Regions from separate parts of the Streptomyces sp. B1I3 genome, predicted to be linked through region 1. Evidence: riboswitches for the same ligand, from Rfam matches in the RefSeq annotation. Region 1 holds a riboswitch; each other region holds the start of a gene.
What was found. A riboswitch is a leader RNA that binds a small molecule or an ion and turns the genes downstream of it on or off. The one in region 1 is predicted to bind S-adenosylmethionine.
Positions count from the first base shown of each region.

Region 1 (5,672 bases):
GCGCTCACACCATTGCGGGCTCCCCGCGGCGGGTGGTCGAACGCCTCACTCCGCCGAGGGCACCCCGGACCCACCGGCTCGTCCCCCACTGCGCGCACATGAAGGCGGGCACACCCCCGCGCTTCGCACGCGTGCGGTGAGCCCGGTCGCGGCCGGCCCGGGAACTTCGGCCGCCACAGGTGCGAGACGTGCGGACGAAGCGCGTGCGGGTGCGCCGCCGAGCCGGCCCCACCCTGCCTCGGGGGCGGACGGATCGGGCGACCGGTCCCGTGATCACTCCCCAAAGCTTCACGCAACCTCCCTATAGTGGGGCCGCGTTGATCGTATGGCCGCAACGCGCGAAGCCGTCTCCCGGGAGCCCGTACGATGACGAACCCCTCCTTATCCGCCGCGCCCGCGTCCGGCGGCGGCTGCCCGGCGCACGCCGCGACCGACCCCGTGCCGCTCGGCGGGCCGGAGTTCCACACCGCGCCGCAGGCCCTGTACCGCAGTATGCGGCACGCGTACGGCCCCGTGGTGCCCGTCGAGCTCCCCGGTGGCTTCCCCGCCTGGCTCGTCGTCGGCTACCGCGAGCTCCACCAGGTCACCAGCGACGGCGAACTGTTCCCGCGGGACGTCGGGCTCTGGAACCAGTGGGAGCACATCCCCGAGGACTGGCCGCTCCTGCCCATGGTCGGGCGGCCCATGCCGTCCATCTACTTCACCGCGGGCGCCGAGCACCGGCGGCACTCCGACATGGTGGTGCCCGCGCTCGAAGGCTCGAACCCGTTCGAGATCCGCGGCCACTGCGAGCAACTCGCCGACCGGCTCGTCGACGACATGTGCAGCCGGGGCACGGCCGATCTCGTCGCGGACTTCGCGGAGCCGCTGCCCGTCCTCGTCCTCGCCCGCCTCGTCGGCTTCCCCGACGCGGAAGGGGCGGACATCGCCCGGGTCCTCAAAGATTTGGCCGACGGGGGCCCCGGAGCACAGGAGGCGTACGGGCGGTTCGGTGAGCACATGCGGCGTCTCGTGGCCGCCAAGCGGGCCGTGCCCGGGGACGACATCACCTCCCGCATGCTCGCCGACCCGGAGCCCTTCACGGACGAGGAGTACGCACTCGACCTGATGGCCGTCACGGCCGCCGGGCACCTCACCACCGCCGACTGGATCAGCAACTCCCTGCGGCTGATGCTCACCGAGGACCAGTTCGCCGACTCCCTCTCCGGCGGCCGGCGCAGCGTCGGCGAGGCCATGAACGAAGTGCTGTGGGAGGAGAGCCCGACGCAGATCCTCGCCGGCCGCTGGGCGGTCCGGGACACCCGGCTCGGCGGACGGACGATCCGGGCCGGTGACATGCTCCTCCTCGGCCTGGGGGCCGCCAACACCGACCCGTCGGTACGGCAGGACCTGGGAGGCGCCCACCACGCGAGCAACGGCTCGCACCTGGCGTTCAGCCACGGTGAGTACCGCTGCCCCTTCCCCGCCCAGGAGATCGCCGAGACGATCGCCCGTACCGGTATCGAGGTCCTCCTCGACCGGCTGCCCGATCTCCGGCTCGCCGTCCCCGCCGAGGACCTGGTCCGCCGGCCGTCCGCCTTCCTGCGCGGGATGAACGCGCTGCCCGTCCGGTTCGCCCCCGTACGTACGACAGGAGACCTGCTGTGACCTGCCCGCACGCCACCGTCGTCATCGACCCCATGGTCCAGGACCTCGACGGAGAGACCGAACAGCTGTGCCGAGCCGAACCACTCACCCGCATCGAGCTCCTCGGCGTGCCGGCGTGGACCGTCACCCGGCACGCGGAGGCACGCCAACTCCTGGTCGACAACCGGCTGGTGAAGAACCTGGACGCGTGGGGGCTCTGGCGCAGCGGTGAGGTGACCCACGAGTGGCCGCTGATCGGCATGATCGACGCCGGACGTTCCATGTTCACCGTGGACGGGGAGGAGCACCGGCGGCTGCGGACCAAGACCTCCCAGGCGCTCACCCCGCGCCGGCTGGAGGCGGTCCGCCCGGACATCGAGAGGTTCACCGAGGAACTGCTGGACGCGCTCGCCGAGCAGGGCAGGGACGGTGTCGTCGACCTCAAGGCCGTCTTCGCGCAGCCCCTTCCGATGCGGGTGGTCGGCCTGCTGATGGGGGTGGACCGGTCCCTGCACCCCATGCTGACACGGCAGTACAAGGCCTTCTTCTCCATGCTCACCCCGCAGGAGGAGCGGCTGGCACTGCTCGCGGAGCTGGATGTCTTCTACGCCGAACTGGTACGTGAGAAGACGGCGCGCCCCACGGACGACCTCACCAGCGCGCTGATCACGGCCGAGGAGGGCGGGGAGCCGCTCACCGAGGAGGAGGTCGTCGGCAACCTCAAGGCGATGGTGGCCGCCGGGCACGAGACCACGATCGGGCTCATCCTCAACGCCGTACGCGCGCTGCTCGCCCACCCGGACCAGCTGGAGAAGGTCCTGGAAGGGGAGGTCTCCTGGGAGTCGGTGGTCGAGGAGACGCTGCGCTGGGACACCCCCACCACCCACCTGTTGATGCGGTTCGCGACCGAGGACGTCCAGGTCGGCGAGCAGACGATCGCCGCAGGGGAGGGGGTCGTGATCTCCTACCGGGCCATCGGCAGGGACACCGCGCAGCACGGGGAGGACGCCGACGCCTTCGACGTCACCCGGCCGGCGCCCATCCGGCACATGACCTTCGGGCACGGCCCCCACATCTGCCCCGGAGCCGCGCTGTCCCGGGTGGAGGCCGGTATCGCGCTGCGCGCGCTGTTCGGCCGGTTCCCGGACATGAAGCTCGCGATACCCGACGACGAGATCCGCAAGCTGCCGGTGATGACGCAGAACGACATGGAGGCGTTCCCGGTGCTCCTGCACGGCTGAGGCGTCATGTGGCCGGTGTCACGGGGACGTTGCGCACGCCGTGACGCCGTCTCGGCTGCTGTTACGCTTTTGACGGGTCATGAGTTCCAGTGGAAAGCCCCGGCTGGCTGGACGGCACCCCGCTCCGCTGCGGGTGCTCCGGGTGACGACCTGCCCCGCGCGGCACCGCGCGGGGAACAGCGGACCACCGGGGACGGGCCCCCGGGGTCCACGACCCCGGAAGGCAGGCGACGGCCGTGCTCCCTCACCTCGACCACCGCGACGGCTGCACCATGTACGCACCCGGCCACCACGTCCACTGGATCCACGCCAAGAAGTGTGTCCAGGAGCCCGGGCGGGCCGTCGAACTGCTGCTGACCTCCGGCGACGTGCGTGACGACGGCTGGCTGGGTCTGCGGGCGGCGTTCGATCACGCGGAGGAGCTCCCCGCGGTGTGGATGCACGCACCCACCGACCTGCGGGAGTTGCTGGCGGGGCACCGGGGCCGTGTGTTCTGGCTGCCGCGCTGGCACGCCCTGCGGTTCGTCGGCCTCGACGGCGAGGCGACCGGGCTGGTGAACGTCGGGACCGAGGGCGGCCCCCTGTGCGCGACCGTCGCCCCGGCCTCGCGGCGCACGGACTCCGGGCGCGGGGACTTCACCTACGGTCTGTAGTTCCGTCAGGTGGTCCCGGCCACGCTGCGACGGCGTCCGGTTCGGTATTCCGGACGCCATCGCATTTTTCTCCTGACGCGCGCGCCGAACGTGCGCGATCCGTTGACGCAAGGTGCGTTCGATTCTACGGTCCCGTCCGAGCTCCCGATCGCCATTCGGCATCTCGAACGTCCACATGGCAGGTGCATGGCAACTCGTGTGCCCTCCGTGGTGACTGCCCGAGCGCCCCCGGCCCCCCCCCGGATCACGACCAAGGAAGTGCTCATGAGCCGCATCCCGAGAAGAACCCTCGCCGCCCTGCCCGTCGCCCTTCTGCTGGCCCTCGTGCCAGGCAGCGCGTCCGCCTACCCCAACCCCGGCGTGGTCAGCGGTGACATCGTCGTCCACGACCCCAGCATGGTCCGCAGCTCGTCCGGCCTGTACCTGCTCTACTCCACCGGGGAGGGCCTCCAGCTCCGCACCTCCACCGACCGCACGGCCTTCGGCCGCTCCGGCAACGCCTTCACCACAAAGCCGAGCTGGTGGAAGAACTACTCCTCGGCCTCCGACCCCTGGGCCCCGGACATCTCGTACCGCAACGGCAAGTATTTGATGTACTACGCCGTCTCGTCCTTCGGCAGCAACACCTCGGCCATCGGTCTGGCCGGCTCCACCACCGGCCAGGCCGGCAGCTGGAGCGACTACGGCATCGTGTACACGTCGAACTCGTCGAGCGACTACAACGCCATCGACCCCAACCTCTTCGTGGACGACGACGGCGCGTGGTGGCTCTCCTTCGGCTCCTGGTGGACCGGGATCAAGATGATCCGCATCGACCCGTCGACCGGGAAGCAGCACTCCGGCGACACGGCCCGCCGCTCGCTCGCCTCCCGGCCCACCGGCACCAAGGCCGTCGAGGCGCCCTCGGTCGTGAAGCGCAACGGCTACTACTACCTCTTCGCCTCCTACGACACCTGCTGCGCGGGCACCAGCTCCACGTACAAGATCAAGGTGGGCCGGGCCACCAGCGTCACCGGCCCCTACAAGGACCGCAACGGCGTCAGCATGCTCAGCAACGGCGGCACACCCGTCATGGAGTCGCACGGCCGCTACATCGGCCCCGGCGGCCAGTCGATCCTGGCCGACTCCGACGGCGACCTGCTCGTCTACCACTACTACGACGGCCAGGACAACGGCACCCCGAAGCTCGGCGTCAACCTACTGAACTGGAGCAGCGGATGGCCCGTCGCCTACTGATCCTGCTGAGCGCCCTCCTGCTGGCGGCGGCCCTGGGGCAGCCGGCATCGGCGTCGGCGGCCGAGGGTCGTCCGTACACCAACCCGGTCAAGGCGCAGAAGGGCGCCGATCCCTGGATCTCGTACCACGACGGCAACTACCACCTGGTGTCGACGAGCTGGACCGACGTCATCACCATGCGGAAGTCGCCGACACTGGCCGGCCTCGCGACCGCGCCGAGCGTGCAGGTGTGGCAGGGCGACGCGGCCTCCCGCTGCTGCAACATCTGGGCCCCCGAACTGCACCGGTCGGGCGACCGCTGGTACCTGTACTACGTGGCCGGCCAGAACGTCACCGACTACAACCCCACGCAGCGCGTACACGTGCTGGAGAGCGCGGGCCCGGACCCGATGGGGCCCTACACGTACAGGAACCAGCTGGGCAGCGGCTGGATGCTCGACCCGAGCGTGCTCACGGTCGACGGGTCCCTGTACCTGCTGGGCAGCGCGAGCGGCGGCGGCACGCAGAACCTCGTCATCGCGCCGATGTCGAATCCGTACACGCTGAGCGGCTCCTTCTCGACGATCTCGACGCCCGGCCATGGCTGGGAGAAGTCGGGGGGCACGGTCAACGAGGGGCCCGAGGTGCTCCAGCGGGGCGGGAAGACGTTCATCGTCTACTCCGCGAGCGGCTGCTGGACCCCCGACTACACACTGGGGCAGCTCACACTGACCGGTTCCGACCCGCGCTCCGCGTCCTCGTGGACGAAGAAGTCCACCCCGGTCTTCCAGCGGAACGACGCCGCCGGGGTCTACGGGCCGGGCCACAACGGCTTCTTCACCTCGCCCGACGGAACGGAGAGCTGGATCGTCTACCACGCCAACGACTCGGCGTCCGACGGCTGCGACAACGGACGGACGACGAGGGCGCAGAAGTT
Region 1 covers NZ_JAUSYD010000001.1:1,365,653-1,371,324, reverse strand. The annotation lists gene QFZ58_RS06445 (cytochrome P450) at 367-1,647, shown strand; gene QFZ58_RS06440 (cytochrome P450) at 1,644-2,867, shown strand; SAM riboswitch class IV at 2,943-3,053, shown strand; gene QFZ58_RS06435 (hypothetical protein) at 3,104-3,520, shown strand; gene QFZ58_RS06430 (arabinan endo-1,5-alpha-L-arabinosidase) at 3,785-4,756, shown strand; gene QFZ58_RS06425 (family 43 glycosylhydrolase) at 4,738-5,672, shown strand, end outside.

Region 2 (5,672 bases), 2.2 Mb from region 1:
TACCGTCGCCGGCGACGTCGTCCGTCTTCTTGGCGACCTCCTTGACCAGCTCCGCACCGATCTTCTCGTACGGGTCCTCGAGCTCGATCTCCTTGGCGATGGAAACACCATCGTTGGTGATCGTGGGCGCGCCCCACTTCTTCTCGAGGACGACGTTACGGCCCTTCGGGCCGAGGGTTACCTTGACGGCGTCGGCGAGCTGGTTCATCCCGCGCTCGAGACCGCGCCGTGCCTCCTCGTCGAACGCGATGATCTTGGCCATGTGAAGTGGTCCTCCCGGACAGGGGTGGATTCTCCGGACCGAGTGGCGCCCGCGACGGACGGCCAGCGTGCCCAGTGGTTCCTTGCCCCACCGGGCCTGCGGGCCTCACCGGCCCGGTCCAAGTTCTGTCACTCTCACCTGGAGAGTGCTAACGCCAATGATTAGCACTCGACCCCGGAGAGTGCAAGCGCCTTCGGTGATGGCTCGCTGGGTGAACACCCTCCGGGAACCGGAAGCCGGCGCGGGACGCGCGCAGGGCCCGTACCCCTCTTACGGGTACGGGCCCTGCGTGTGCGAGTGGTGTCGTCGGCCGACCGCGCCGAGCTCAGCCGACGGCGAGCTTGACCATGTCCGCCTGCGGCCCCTTCTGGCCCTGCGAGATCTCGAATTCAACTCGCTGACCCTCTTCGAGGGTGCGGTATCCGTCCATCTGGATCGCGCTGTAGTGGACGAAAACATCCGCACCACCGTCGACCGCGATGAAGCCGTACCCCTTCTCCGCGTTGAACCACTTGACGGTGCCCTGAGCCATGCCTAACTCCCCTATTACTGGCCCTTGCACAGGACCGCACTTCGCGGACCCGGGTCAAACTCACCCCCCGACAGGAGGGGGCGGCGTGCGCCGGAACGCGTCGACCGCGGCCGAATGTATCTGCCCAACTGCCCTCTGCAACAGGTCAATCGGACGAGAATTCTGGGCGCGGCTGAACGCCCGGATAGGGGTAACTCGCAGGATTCCAGGGCAACTCGGGCCCGACATAGGCCACTTATGGCGCAAGGGGTACACGCACTTTGGCCACTTCTCGTCGCGACCAGGCGCATTCTCATATGCGGGTGGCACAGGCGGCCGAGGAGGCTTCCCCAACTGTACCGTGCTCAACCATGCAGAATGACCCCCTCCGCTTCTCGCGGAGGGGGTCATCGTCACGATGCCGAGCCGGACAGGAAGTCCGGCACCCGTGTCAGCCTCCGGCCACGGCCGGGATGATCGAGACGCCGGCGCCGTCCGGCGTGGCCGCGTCCAGGCCGCCCTCGAAACGCACGTCGTCGTCGTTGACGTACACGTTGACGAAGCGGCGCAGCTTGCCCTGGTCGTCCAGCACGCGGGCGGCGATGCCCGGGTGGTCCTTCTCGAGGGACGCGATGACCTCGGACAGAACCGCACCCTCGGCCGAGACCTCGGCCTGACCGCCCGTGTAGGTGCGGAGGATGGTGGGGATACGGACCTTGACGCTCATGTGGGTGCCTTCCTTCGGTCTCGGGTGGTCAGTTGCCGGCGGCGAGGCCCGCGTCGCGGAACGCGTCCAGGCTGGGCCGGATCGTCGCCGACAGGCCGGTCGTCGGGGCGACGGCGTCCAGCGTCTTCAGTCCGTCTCCGGTGTTCAGGACGACGGTGGTCAGGGACGGGTCCAGGAGGCCCGCGTCGATCAGCTTCTTCGTGACACCGACCGTCACACCGCCCGCGGTCTCCGCGAAGATGCCCTCGGTCCGGGCCAGCAGCTTGATCGCGTCGACGATCTGCTCGTCGTCGACGTCCTCCACGGCCCCGCCGGTACGCCGGGCGATGTCCAGGACGTACGGGCCGTCTGCCGGGTTGCCGATGGCGAGGGACTTGGCGATCGTGTTCGGCTTCTGGGGCCGTACGACGTCGTGACCGGCCTTGAAGGCGGTGGAGACCGGGGAGCAGCCCTCGGCCTGCGCACCGAAGATCTTGTACGGCTTGTCCTCGACCAGGCCGAGCTTGATCAGCTCCTGCAGACCCTTGTCGATCTTCGTGAGCTGGGATCCGGACGCGATCGGGATGACGAGCTGGTCGGGCAGCTGCCAGCCCAGCTGCTCGCAGATCTCGTACGCCAGGGTCTTGGACCCCTCGCCGTAGTACGGGCGCAGGTTGACGTTGACGAAGCCCCAGCCCTCGCCGAGCGGGTCGCCGATGAGCTCCGAGCAGAAGCGGTTGACGTCGTCGTAGTTGCCCTCGATGCCGACGAGCTCGCCGCCGTACACCGCGGCCATGACGACCTTGCCCTGCTCCAGGTCGTGCGGGATGAACACGCAGGACCGGAAGCCGGCACGGGCCGCCGCGGCACCCACCGCGCCGGCGAGGTTGCCGGTCGAGGAGCAGGAGAGCGTGGTGAAACCGAACGCGCGGGCGGCCTCGACGGCGATGGCGACGACACGGTCCTTGAAGGAGTGCGTCGGGTTGCCGGAGTCGTCCTTCACGTAGAGACCGCCGGTGACGCCCAGCTCACGGGCGAGGTTGTCGGCCTTGACCAGCTTGGTGAAACCGGGGTTGATGTTGGGCTTGTCGGCGACATCGGAGGGGACCGGCAGCAGCGGCGCGTAGCGCCAGATGTTGTCGGGGCCCTCGGCAATGCGCTTCTTCAGCTCTTCGGGGGAGCCGCTCGGCAGGTCGTACGCCACTTCGAGCGGCCCGAAACAGGACGCGCAGGCGAAAATCGGACCGAGTTCGAAACGCTCGCCGCATTCGCGGCAGGAAAGCGCTACGGCGGGACCGAGGTCCACGGCGGAAGAATCGGTGTTGGCTGCAACTGTCTGCACGGCCATGATGGCGGAGGCCCTTTCTCCTCATCTTCCTCGCGACGTATTTCGCCGCAAGACGGAATTGGCACCTTCCCCACCGTGACCTCGCGGTCGGCAGGAGGGTTGCCGGGACTTCAACGGGCCGTTCCCTCAGTCCCTCTGGATGAGCGCTGTGGCACCGGATCGAGGACCCGGGCATTTGTCTGCGGACCCACCCCGACGTGCGAGGCTCATCCGCGTTGCTCAGACTGTAACCGACACATCGGACGGTCGAACCAGTCGTCCGTACCGCGAGATGGATCACACCCAGGGAGAACCGACCGTGCTGGAAGAGATGGAACGCTGGTTGAGCAGGCGTTCCTGGTCAGCCGCCGATCGCCCGCTGGACCGGCTCGTGGCCGCCAGGACGCAGGATCCGCACCGCACGACCGTGAGCGTCGTGCTGCCCGCACTGAACGAGGAAGCGACCGTCGGAGCCATCGTCGAGACGATCCGGCGCGAGCTCATGGAACGCGTCCCGCTGGTCGACGAACTCGTGGTGATCGACTCGGGCTCCACCGACCGCACCTCCGCCGTCGCCCGCGCGGCCGGCGCGCGCGTCGTGCACCGCGACGAGATACTGCCGCGCATACCCGCCGTCCCCGGCAAGGGCGAAGTGCTCTGGCGGTCACTCCTGGTGACCGGCGGGGAGATCGTCTGCTTCGTCGACGCCGACCTCAAGGACTTCTCGCCGGACTTCGTCTCCGGCACCGTCGGCCCGCTGCTCACCGAACCCGGGGTGCACTTCGTCAAGGCCATGTACGACCGGCCGCTCCACGGCTCCGCAGGCCAGGGGGGACGGGTCACCGAGCTGATGGCCCGCCCGCTGCTCAACCTGCACTGGCCGCAGCTGGCCGGCTTCGTCCAGCCGCTCGGCGGCGAGTACGCGGTACGGCGCTCCCTGCTGGAACGGCTGCCCTTCCCTGTCGGCTACGGAGTGGAGTTGGGCCTGCTCGTCGACGCCCTGAACACGGTGGGACTCGACGCCCTGGCCCAGGTCGACGTCGGCGTGCGCAAACACCGCCACCAGGACGGCCAGGCGCTCGGCAGGATGGCCGCGACGATCTACCGCACGGCGCAGCTGCGCCTCTCCCGGGGCACCATCGTGCGGCCAGAGATCACCCAGTTCGAGCGGGGCGAGGAAGGGTTCGTACCGCACACGTACGCCGTCGACACCGAGGAGCGGCCGCCGATGCTGGAGATCTCCGAGTACGCGGCCCGCCGCGCGGCCTGAAGACCCACGTTTGGCACCCTCCGGATCGGGCTAGGTTCCGCTCATGGTCTCCGAGCACGCTGCACAGGTCCTCGTCGCGTCCAACCGCGGCCCGGTGTCGTACTCGCTCCGCGAGGACGGCTCACTCGACTCCAAGCGGGGCGGGGGCGGCCTCGTCTCCGGACTCAGCGCCGTCGAGGACAAGCTCTGGGTGTGCGCGGCCCTGAGCGACAGCGACCGCGAGGCGGTCAGGCGGGGCCTGTCCGAGCCCGGTGTGCGCATGCTCGACATCGACGCCGGCATCCATGCCGACGCGTACAACGGCATCGCGAACTCGGTGCTCTGGTTCGTGCACCACATGCTCTACCAGACCCCGGTCGAGCCCGTCTTCGATGCCGAGTTCCGGCGCCGGTGGGCGTCCTACGAGGCGTACAACCGGGCCTTCGCCGAGGCGCTCGCCGAGGAGGCGGGTGAGGGAGCCGTGGTCCTGGTGCAGGACTACCACCTCTCACTGGTGCCCGGGATGCTCCGCGAGCTCCGTTCCGACCTGCGGATCGGGCACTTCTCGCACACCCCGTGGGCACCCGTGGACTACTTCCGGCTGCTGCCCGACGACATCGGCGAACAACTGCTGCGCGGCATCCTGGGCGCCGACCGGGCCGCGTTCCTGACCCGCCGCTGGGCGGACGCCTTCATCGGCTGCTGCACGGAGATCGTCGGCGGCACCGGCGGCACCCGGATCGGCGCTCACGGGCTGGGCGCCGACGCGGACTTCCTGCGCCGCCGCTCCCGCGAGGCGGACGTGGACGAGCGGATGGAGACACTGCGGGGGCAGATCGGCGAGGGGCGGCGGACGATCGTGCGGGTGGACCGCACCGAGCTGTCCAAGAACATCGTGCGCGGGCTGCACGCCTACCGTGCCCTGCTGGAGGACCACCCGGAGTGGCGCGAACGCGTGGTGCACGTGGCGTTCGCCTACCCCTCCCGGCAGGACCTCGCGGTGTACCGCGACTACACGGCGGAGGTCCAGCGGGTCGCCGAGGCCATCAACGCCGAGTACGGCACGGACGGCTGGACCCCGGTCCTGCTCCACGTCGACGACGACTTCGCCCGCTCGCTCGCGGCGTACCGGCTGGCGGACGTGGCCCTGGTCAACCCCATCCGTGACGGCATGAACCTCGTCGCCAAGGAGGTCCCCGTCGTCTCCGACAACGGCTGTGCGCTGGTGTTGTCGCGGGAGGCCGGGGCGTACGAGGAGCTCGGCGAGGACGCGCTCGTGGTCAACCCCTACGACGTGTCGGCCACGGCGGCGGCGCTGCACGAGGCGCTGACGATGGAGCACGACGAGCGGGCGGCGCGCACCAAGCGGCTGGCCGCGGCGGCGACTTCGCTGCCGCCGCAGCAGTGGTTCCTGGATCAGCTGGACGCCTTGCGCAAGGACTAGGTCCTGTCCGGTGGGTCGGGTGACGCTGCGGCTTGGAGCTCGTTTCATGGAACATGGGGCGGGGGGATCTCTCGGATGAAGAATGGGCTCGGCTGGAGCCGCACTTGCCGACGCATCGCGGCCGTGGTGGGCGCTGGCAATGCCATCGCCGCGTGATCAACGGGATCTTGTTC
Region 2 covers NZ_JAUSYD010000001.1:3,586,117-3,591,788, forward strand. The annotation lists gene groL (chaperonin GroEL) at 1-262, opposite strand, end outside; gene QFZ58_RS16345 (cold-shock protein) at 588-794, opposite strand; gene QFZ58_RS16350 (MoaD/ThiS family protein) at 1,225-1,500, opposite strand; gene thrC (threonine synthase) at 1,529-2,827, opposite strand; SAM riboswitch class I at 2,846-2,973, opposite strand; gene QFZ58_RS16360 (glucosyl-3-phosphoglycerate synthase) at 3,126-4,076, shown strand; gene QFZ58_RS16365 (trehalose-6-phosphate synthase) at 4,120-5,499, shown strand; gene QFZ58_RS16370 (IS5 family transposase) at 5,553-5,672, shown strand, end outside.
Region 2: linked by a shared signal. The riboswitch ahead of thrC (threonine synthase) and the one ahead of QFZ58_RS06435 (hypothetical protein) in region 1 are both predicted to bind S-adenosylmethionine.

Region 3 (5,672 bases), 4.5 Mb from region 1:
CCCGGCCAGGTCGAGATGCACGTACTCCACGACCTTGGAGGAGCGCGTCACATCGAAACGGGTGAGATTGCCGCAGAGCGTGCAGCGCCAGCGGGTCCCGTCCGTCGGCTGGGGAACCGTCGTCATCGTTGCGTCCTCTTTCGTCGTTCGTCGAGTCTCGTGCGTACCAGGCTTCGATCTCGCGGTGCGTCGTCGAACTGCGATGTTCTGCGGCAACCCTACGGCCTTGTGGATTCCCCTCAATACGGCGAGGCGGTCCGTCCTGTTCTCCCCCGGTACGTCATGCTCTGTACGTGACCGAATGGCGGCATGTCGACTGGCGGAAGCGGGCCGGAGATGTCGCGGCGGCTGCCGCGGCGGGCAGCGGACCGGTCACGTACGGGCTCATCGCCCTGTGCAGCGCCGTCTTCCTGGTCAGCCCGCTCTCCGGGTTCGGTCTTTCCCGCGGCGGCGGCACGGACGCCTTGCTGGCCGCCCAGGCCGGGTACTTCGAACGGTGGGGCGTGATCCCCAGTGAGTTGCGGACCGGCTCCGCACACGCGCTGCTCACCCCGCTGACCGCGCTCTTCGTCCACGGCAGCTGGCTGCACCTGCTGGGCAACATGCTCTTCCTGTACGTGTTCGGCGCGATGGCCGAGGAACGCATGGGCCGTGTCGAATTCGCCTTCTTCTACGTCTGCTGCGGCTACTTCGCCCTGGTGGTCTACGCCGTCGCGCACTCCGGCTCGGACCAGACCCTGGTGGGCGCGTCGGGCGCGATCTCGGCGGTACTGGGCGCGTTCCTGTACCTCTTCCCCCGCGCCCGGGTCACCAGCCTCTTCCCGTTCCTGTTCTTCCTGCCGCTGCGCTTCCCCGCCTGGGTCGTGCTCGTCTTCTGGTTCGTACTGCAGTGGCTGGCCGCCCGGAGCGCGGGGAGCGGCCCGGGCGTGGCCTACCTCGCCCACGTGGCGGGGTTCGCCGCCGGGTTCCTCTACGCCTGGGGACGCTACCGGGGTGGGGCCCCGGTGGGAGGCTCTAGAGTGAAGTCTCCAGCCACGGCCACCGAGGGAGAAAGCCAGCCGTGATCACCGCGATCGTGCTCATCAAAACCAGCGTGGACCGGATTCCCGAGATCGCCGAGGCCATCGCCGCGCTGGACAGCGTCAGCGAGGTCTTCTCGGTCACCGGCACGTACGACCTGATCGCCATGGTCCGGGTGGCCAGGCACGACGACCTGGCCGACGTCATCCCCGGCCGCATCAGCAAGATCCCCGGCGTCGAGGGCACCGACACCCATGTCGCCTTCCGTACGTACTCGCAGCACGACCTCGAGGCGGCCTTCGCCATCGGTCTCGACGCCTGAGGCATCGGCTCGGCTCCTGAGGCGTCGACTCGGCTCCTGAGGCCCCGGGGCGGACGGCGTGCGGCTCCGGCCGGGCACGGGGCACCGCCTCACGTGCCCGGCCGGAGCCGCATCCGCTCCGGTCAGACCTGGGCCGCGCCCCGGTCCGGGACACAGCGGCCGTCCTCGGTGCGGTAGGTCCAGCGGGCGCCCGTGCGCACGAGCTCACGGACGGCCCCCAGGAAACGCTCGATGTGCTCGTCCGGGGTACCGGCCCCGAAGCTCACCCGGATGGCGTTGAGGGACCTCTCCCCCGGCTCGGCGTCCGGCGCGCCGCACTCGCCCGGGTCCTGCGCCTCGCCGCCCAGCAGGGTACGGACGAGCGGGTGCGCGCAGAACAGGCCGTCCCGCACCCCGATGCCGTACTCCGCGGAGAGCGCGGCGGCGAAGTGCGAGCTGTTCCAGCCCTCGACGACGAAGGAGATCACACCGACCCTGGGGGCCTCGTCGCCGAACAGCGAGAGCACCCGCACCTCGGGAACCTCGGCCAGGCCCTCGAGGACACGGGCCACCAGGTGCTGCTCACGCTCGACCAGCCGGTCGAACCCGGCCTCCGTCAGGGCCTTGCAGGCCGCGGCGATCGAGTAGACGCCGATGACGTTGGGCGATCCCGCCTCGTGCCGCGCCGCGGTGGTGTGCCACTCCACGTCCACCCCGCCGTCGGTGCGCCGGGCGACCTTGCGGGAGGCTCCGCCGCCCGCGAGGTACGGCTCCGCGTCCCGCAGCCAGTCGGCCCGCCCCGCGAGCACGCCCGAGCCGAACGGCGCGTACAGCTTGTGTCCGGAGAAGGCGACCCAGTCGACGTCCAGTTCGGTGATGTCCACCGGGTGGTGGGGCGCCAGCTGCGCCGCGTCGAGCACGATCCGTGCGCCGTGGGCGTGGGCGGCGGCAGCCAGCTCCTCCACCGGCCACAGCTCGCCGGTGACGTTGGATGCGCCCGTCACACAGACCAGTGCGGGCCCGTAGGGGGCGCGGCCCGCCAGCGCACGCTCCAGCGTCGCGACGGCCTGGGCCGGGGTGCGCGGGGCGTCGAGGTAGGTCACCCGGGCGTCCCGCCAGGGCAGCAGGGAGGCGTGGTGCTCGGTCTCGAACACGAACACCTGGCAGTCGGCGGGCAGTACGGCGGCCAGCAGGTTGAGGGAGTCGGTGGTGGACCGGGTGAAGACCACCTGGTCGTCCGCCCGGCAGCCGAGGAACTCCGCGACGGAGGCCCGGCTGCTCTCGAAGAGGTCGGTGGAGAGCTGGGAGAGGTAGCCGGCACCACGGTGCACGCTGCCGTAGTACGGGGCGTAGGCCGCCACGTCGTCCCACACCCGCTGGAGCGCCGGTGCGCTCGCCGCGTAGTCCAGGGCGGCATAGGTGACGTCCCCGCCCGTCACGAGCGGAACGGTGACATCCGCACCCAGAACCGGCAGCGGGGCACAAATGGACTGGTCGACGGCAGCGGTGGAGACAGACATGGCGAACTCCCGTAAAGGCAGGCGACATCCTCGCGCCGGCGGGTACGCGGCAGCACGGGGAAGGAAGGAAAAGGGGTGTGCGGAGGAGGGCGTCGCGCCCTATCGCATTCGCTTGCTCACAAGAGGCTCCCTGGGACCAGGACCCCAAGGGGTGGCGTCAAAGGACGCCGAGGGGCCCGCGCTTGCCGCAGACCTCGCTGCCTACGGCCCGGTCTTCACCCGGGGCACCCCGCCACGGACGGAGGGTTGCCGGACAGCGGGCCGGGGCCGTAGTCGCTGTCACTCATGACCTGCGCAGCATCTTGCCATACCTGCCCGCATGCGCAAGGGCGCAGTCCGCGATCCGGACTGCGCCCCGCCTCACACGGTGCCGCTTCAGGCGTGGCTCGCCGTCACCCATCGCTCCAGCGCACGCTTGGCCGCGCCGGAGTCGATCGACTCGGCGGCCCGCGCGATCCCCGCGGCGAGCTGTTCGACGAGCGTCCCCTCACCCTGGTCCAGCGCGACGAGCGCGGCGGCCGAGTTGAGCAGCACGGCGTCGCGCACCGGCCCTCTCTCCCCGTCCAGCAGCCGCCGGGCGACGTCTGCGTTGTACGAGGCGTCCGCGCCGCGCAGCGCCTCCACGGGCACCAGTTCGAGGCCGACGTCGCGCGGGTCGAACGGCTCCTCGCGGACGGTGCCGTCCCGCACGATCCAGACCCGCGAGGTCGCCGTCGTCGTCAGCTCGTCCAGGCCGTCGTCGCCGCGGAAGACGAGCGCGGAGTTCCCCCGCTCGGCGAGTACACCGGCGACGATGGGCGCCATCCTCGCGTCGGCGACCCCGATGGCCTGGGAGCGCACCTGGGCGGGATTGGTGAGCGGGCCCAGGATGTTGAAGGTGGTCTGCGTGCCCAGCTCCTTGCGGGCCCGCGCCGCGTGGCGCAGGGCGGGGTGGAACTTCACGGCGAAGCAGAAGGTGATGCCCGCTTCCTCGGCGACCTCGACGACGCGCTGCGGGGTGAGTTCGAGGTTGACGCCGAGCTTCTCCAGGACGTCGGAGGCACCGCTGGCCGAGGACGAGGCGCGGTTGCCGTGCTTGACGACCTTGGCGCCGGTCCCGGCGACGACGATCGCCGACATGGTGGAGATGTTCACCGTCTTGGCCATGTCGCCGCCCGTACCCACGATGTCGACGGTGCGGCCGGGCACGTGGACGGTGTGGGCGTGCTCGTACATCGCGCGCACGAGGCCGGTGACCTCCTGGACGGTCTCCCCCTTGGCGCGCAGCGCGACCGCGAAGCCGGCGATCTGTACGTCGGTGGCCTCGCCGCTCATGATGCGGTCCATGGCCCACGCGGTGTCCTCGGTGGTCAGGTCCTCGCCGCGCAGGAGGGGGGTCAGCACGCCGGGCCAGGTACGGGCCGCCACGCTGTCGCCGCCGTCCGGGGTCACAACGTTCATGGTCCGCTCCTGGGTCCACAGCCGATAGGGATGATGCCTCCACCCTATCCAGCCCCCGGGACGGCGAAGAGCCCCGTCCATCGGATGGACGGGGCTCCCGCTGTGGCGTTCAGCTGGGTCGATCAGTGGTGGCCGTGGCCGCTGGTGATCTCCTTGTACTCCTCGGCGGTGGGCTTGGCGATCTGGTTGCCCTCGCCGTAGTAGCTCCTGCTGAGCCTGGCCCGCAGCTTCTGCAGGGCCGACGGCTTGCGCTCGACGCCGTTCGCGTCGACCGTCGGGCCGAGTTCGAGCGGCTTGTACTGCTCGTGCGCCGTGAGCGTGTGCAGCTGCCCCGGGCTGAGCGGCTCGTGGATCTCCACGAACTCACCGTGCGGCAGGCGCTTGATGGTGCCGGACTCGCGCCCGTGCAGCACCTTCTCCTTGTCCCGGCGCTGGAGGCCGAGGCAGATCCGCCGGGTGGCGATGAACGCCAGGACCGGGCCGACGAAGAAGGCGATCCGGACGAACCAGCTGATCGCGTTGAGCGACAGGCTGAAGTGGGTCGCCCAGATGTCGTTGCCGCCGCCGATCAGCATGACGAAGTAGATCGTCACCCAGGCGACACCGAGCGCCGTACGCGTCGGGGCGTTGCGCGGCTTGTCCAGGATGTGGTGCTCGCGCTTGTCCCCGGTGATCCAGGACTCGATGAACGGGTAGAGCGCCAGCGCGGCGAGGATCACGCCGAACAGGACCAGCGGGATGAGTACGCCCAGGACCAGCGTGTGGCCCCAGAGGTTGATCTCCCAGCCGGGCATGACCCGGACGAAGCCTTCGGCGAATCCCATGTACCAGTCCGGCTGGGCGCCCGTGGACACCTGGTCGGGACGGTAGGGGCCGAGCGCCCAGATCGGGTTGATCGAGGCGATGGCCGCGATGATCGAGATGAAACCGAAGACCAGGAAGAAGAACCCGCCGGCCTTGGCCATGTACACCGGCAGCAGGGGCATGCCGACGACGTTCTTGTTCGTCTTGCCCGGTCCGGCGAACTGCGTGTGCTTGTGGAAGAAGACCAGGATGAGGTGGCCGACCACGAGCCCGAGCATGATGCCCGGCAGCAGCAGGATGTGGATCGAGTAGAACCTCGCGATGATGTCGGTCCCGGGGAACTCCCCGCCGAACAGGAACATCGAGATGTACGTACCGACGATCGGCATCGACAGGATGGCGCCCTGGGTGAAGCGCACACCCGTACCGGAGAGCAGGTCGTCCGGGAGGGAGTAGCCGGTGAACCCGGTGAACATGCCGAGGACGAACAGCAGGAAGCCGAACAGCCAGTTGATCTCACGCGGCTTGCGGTACGCGCCGGTGAAGAACACCCGGAACATGTGCACGAACATGCCGGCGAGGAAGAT
Region 3 covers NZ_JAUSYD010000001.1:5,844,050-5,849,721, reverse strand. The annotation lists gene QFZ58_RS26580 (hypothetical protein) at 1-126, opposite strand, end outside; gene QFZ58_RS26575 (rhomboid family intramembrane serine protease) at 294-1,064, shown strand; gene QFZ58_RS26570 (Lrp/AsnC family transcriptional regulator) at 1,061-1,342, shown strand; gene QFZ58_RS26565 (aminotransferase class V-fold PLP-dependent enzyme) at 1,465-2,841, opposite strand; SAM riboswitch class IV at 3,015-3,132, opposite strand; gene trpD (anthranilate phosphoribosyltransferase) at 3,217-4,281, opposite strand; gene QFZ58_RS26555 (cytochrome bc complex cytochrome b subunit) at 4,404-5,672, opposite strand, start outside.
Region 3: linked by a shared signal. The riboswitch ahead of QFZ58_RS26565 (aminotransferase class V-fold PLP-dependent enzyme) and the one ahead of QFZ58_RS06435 (hypothetical protein) in region 1 are both predicted to bind S-adenosylmethionine.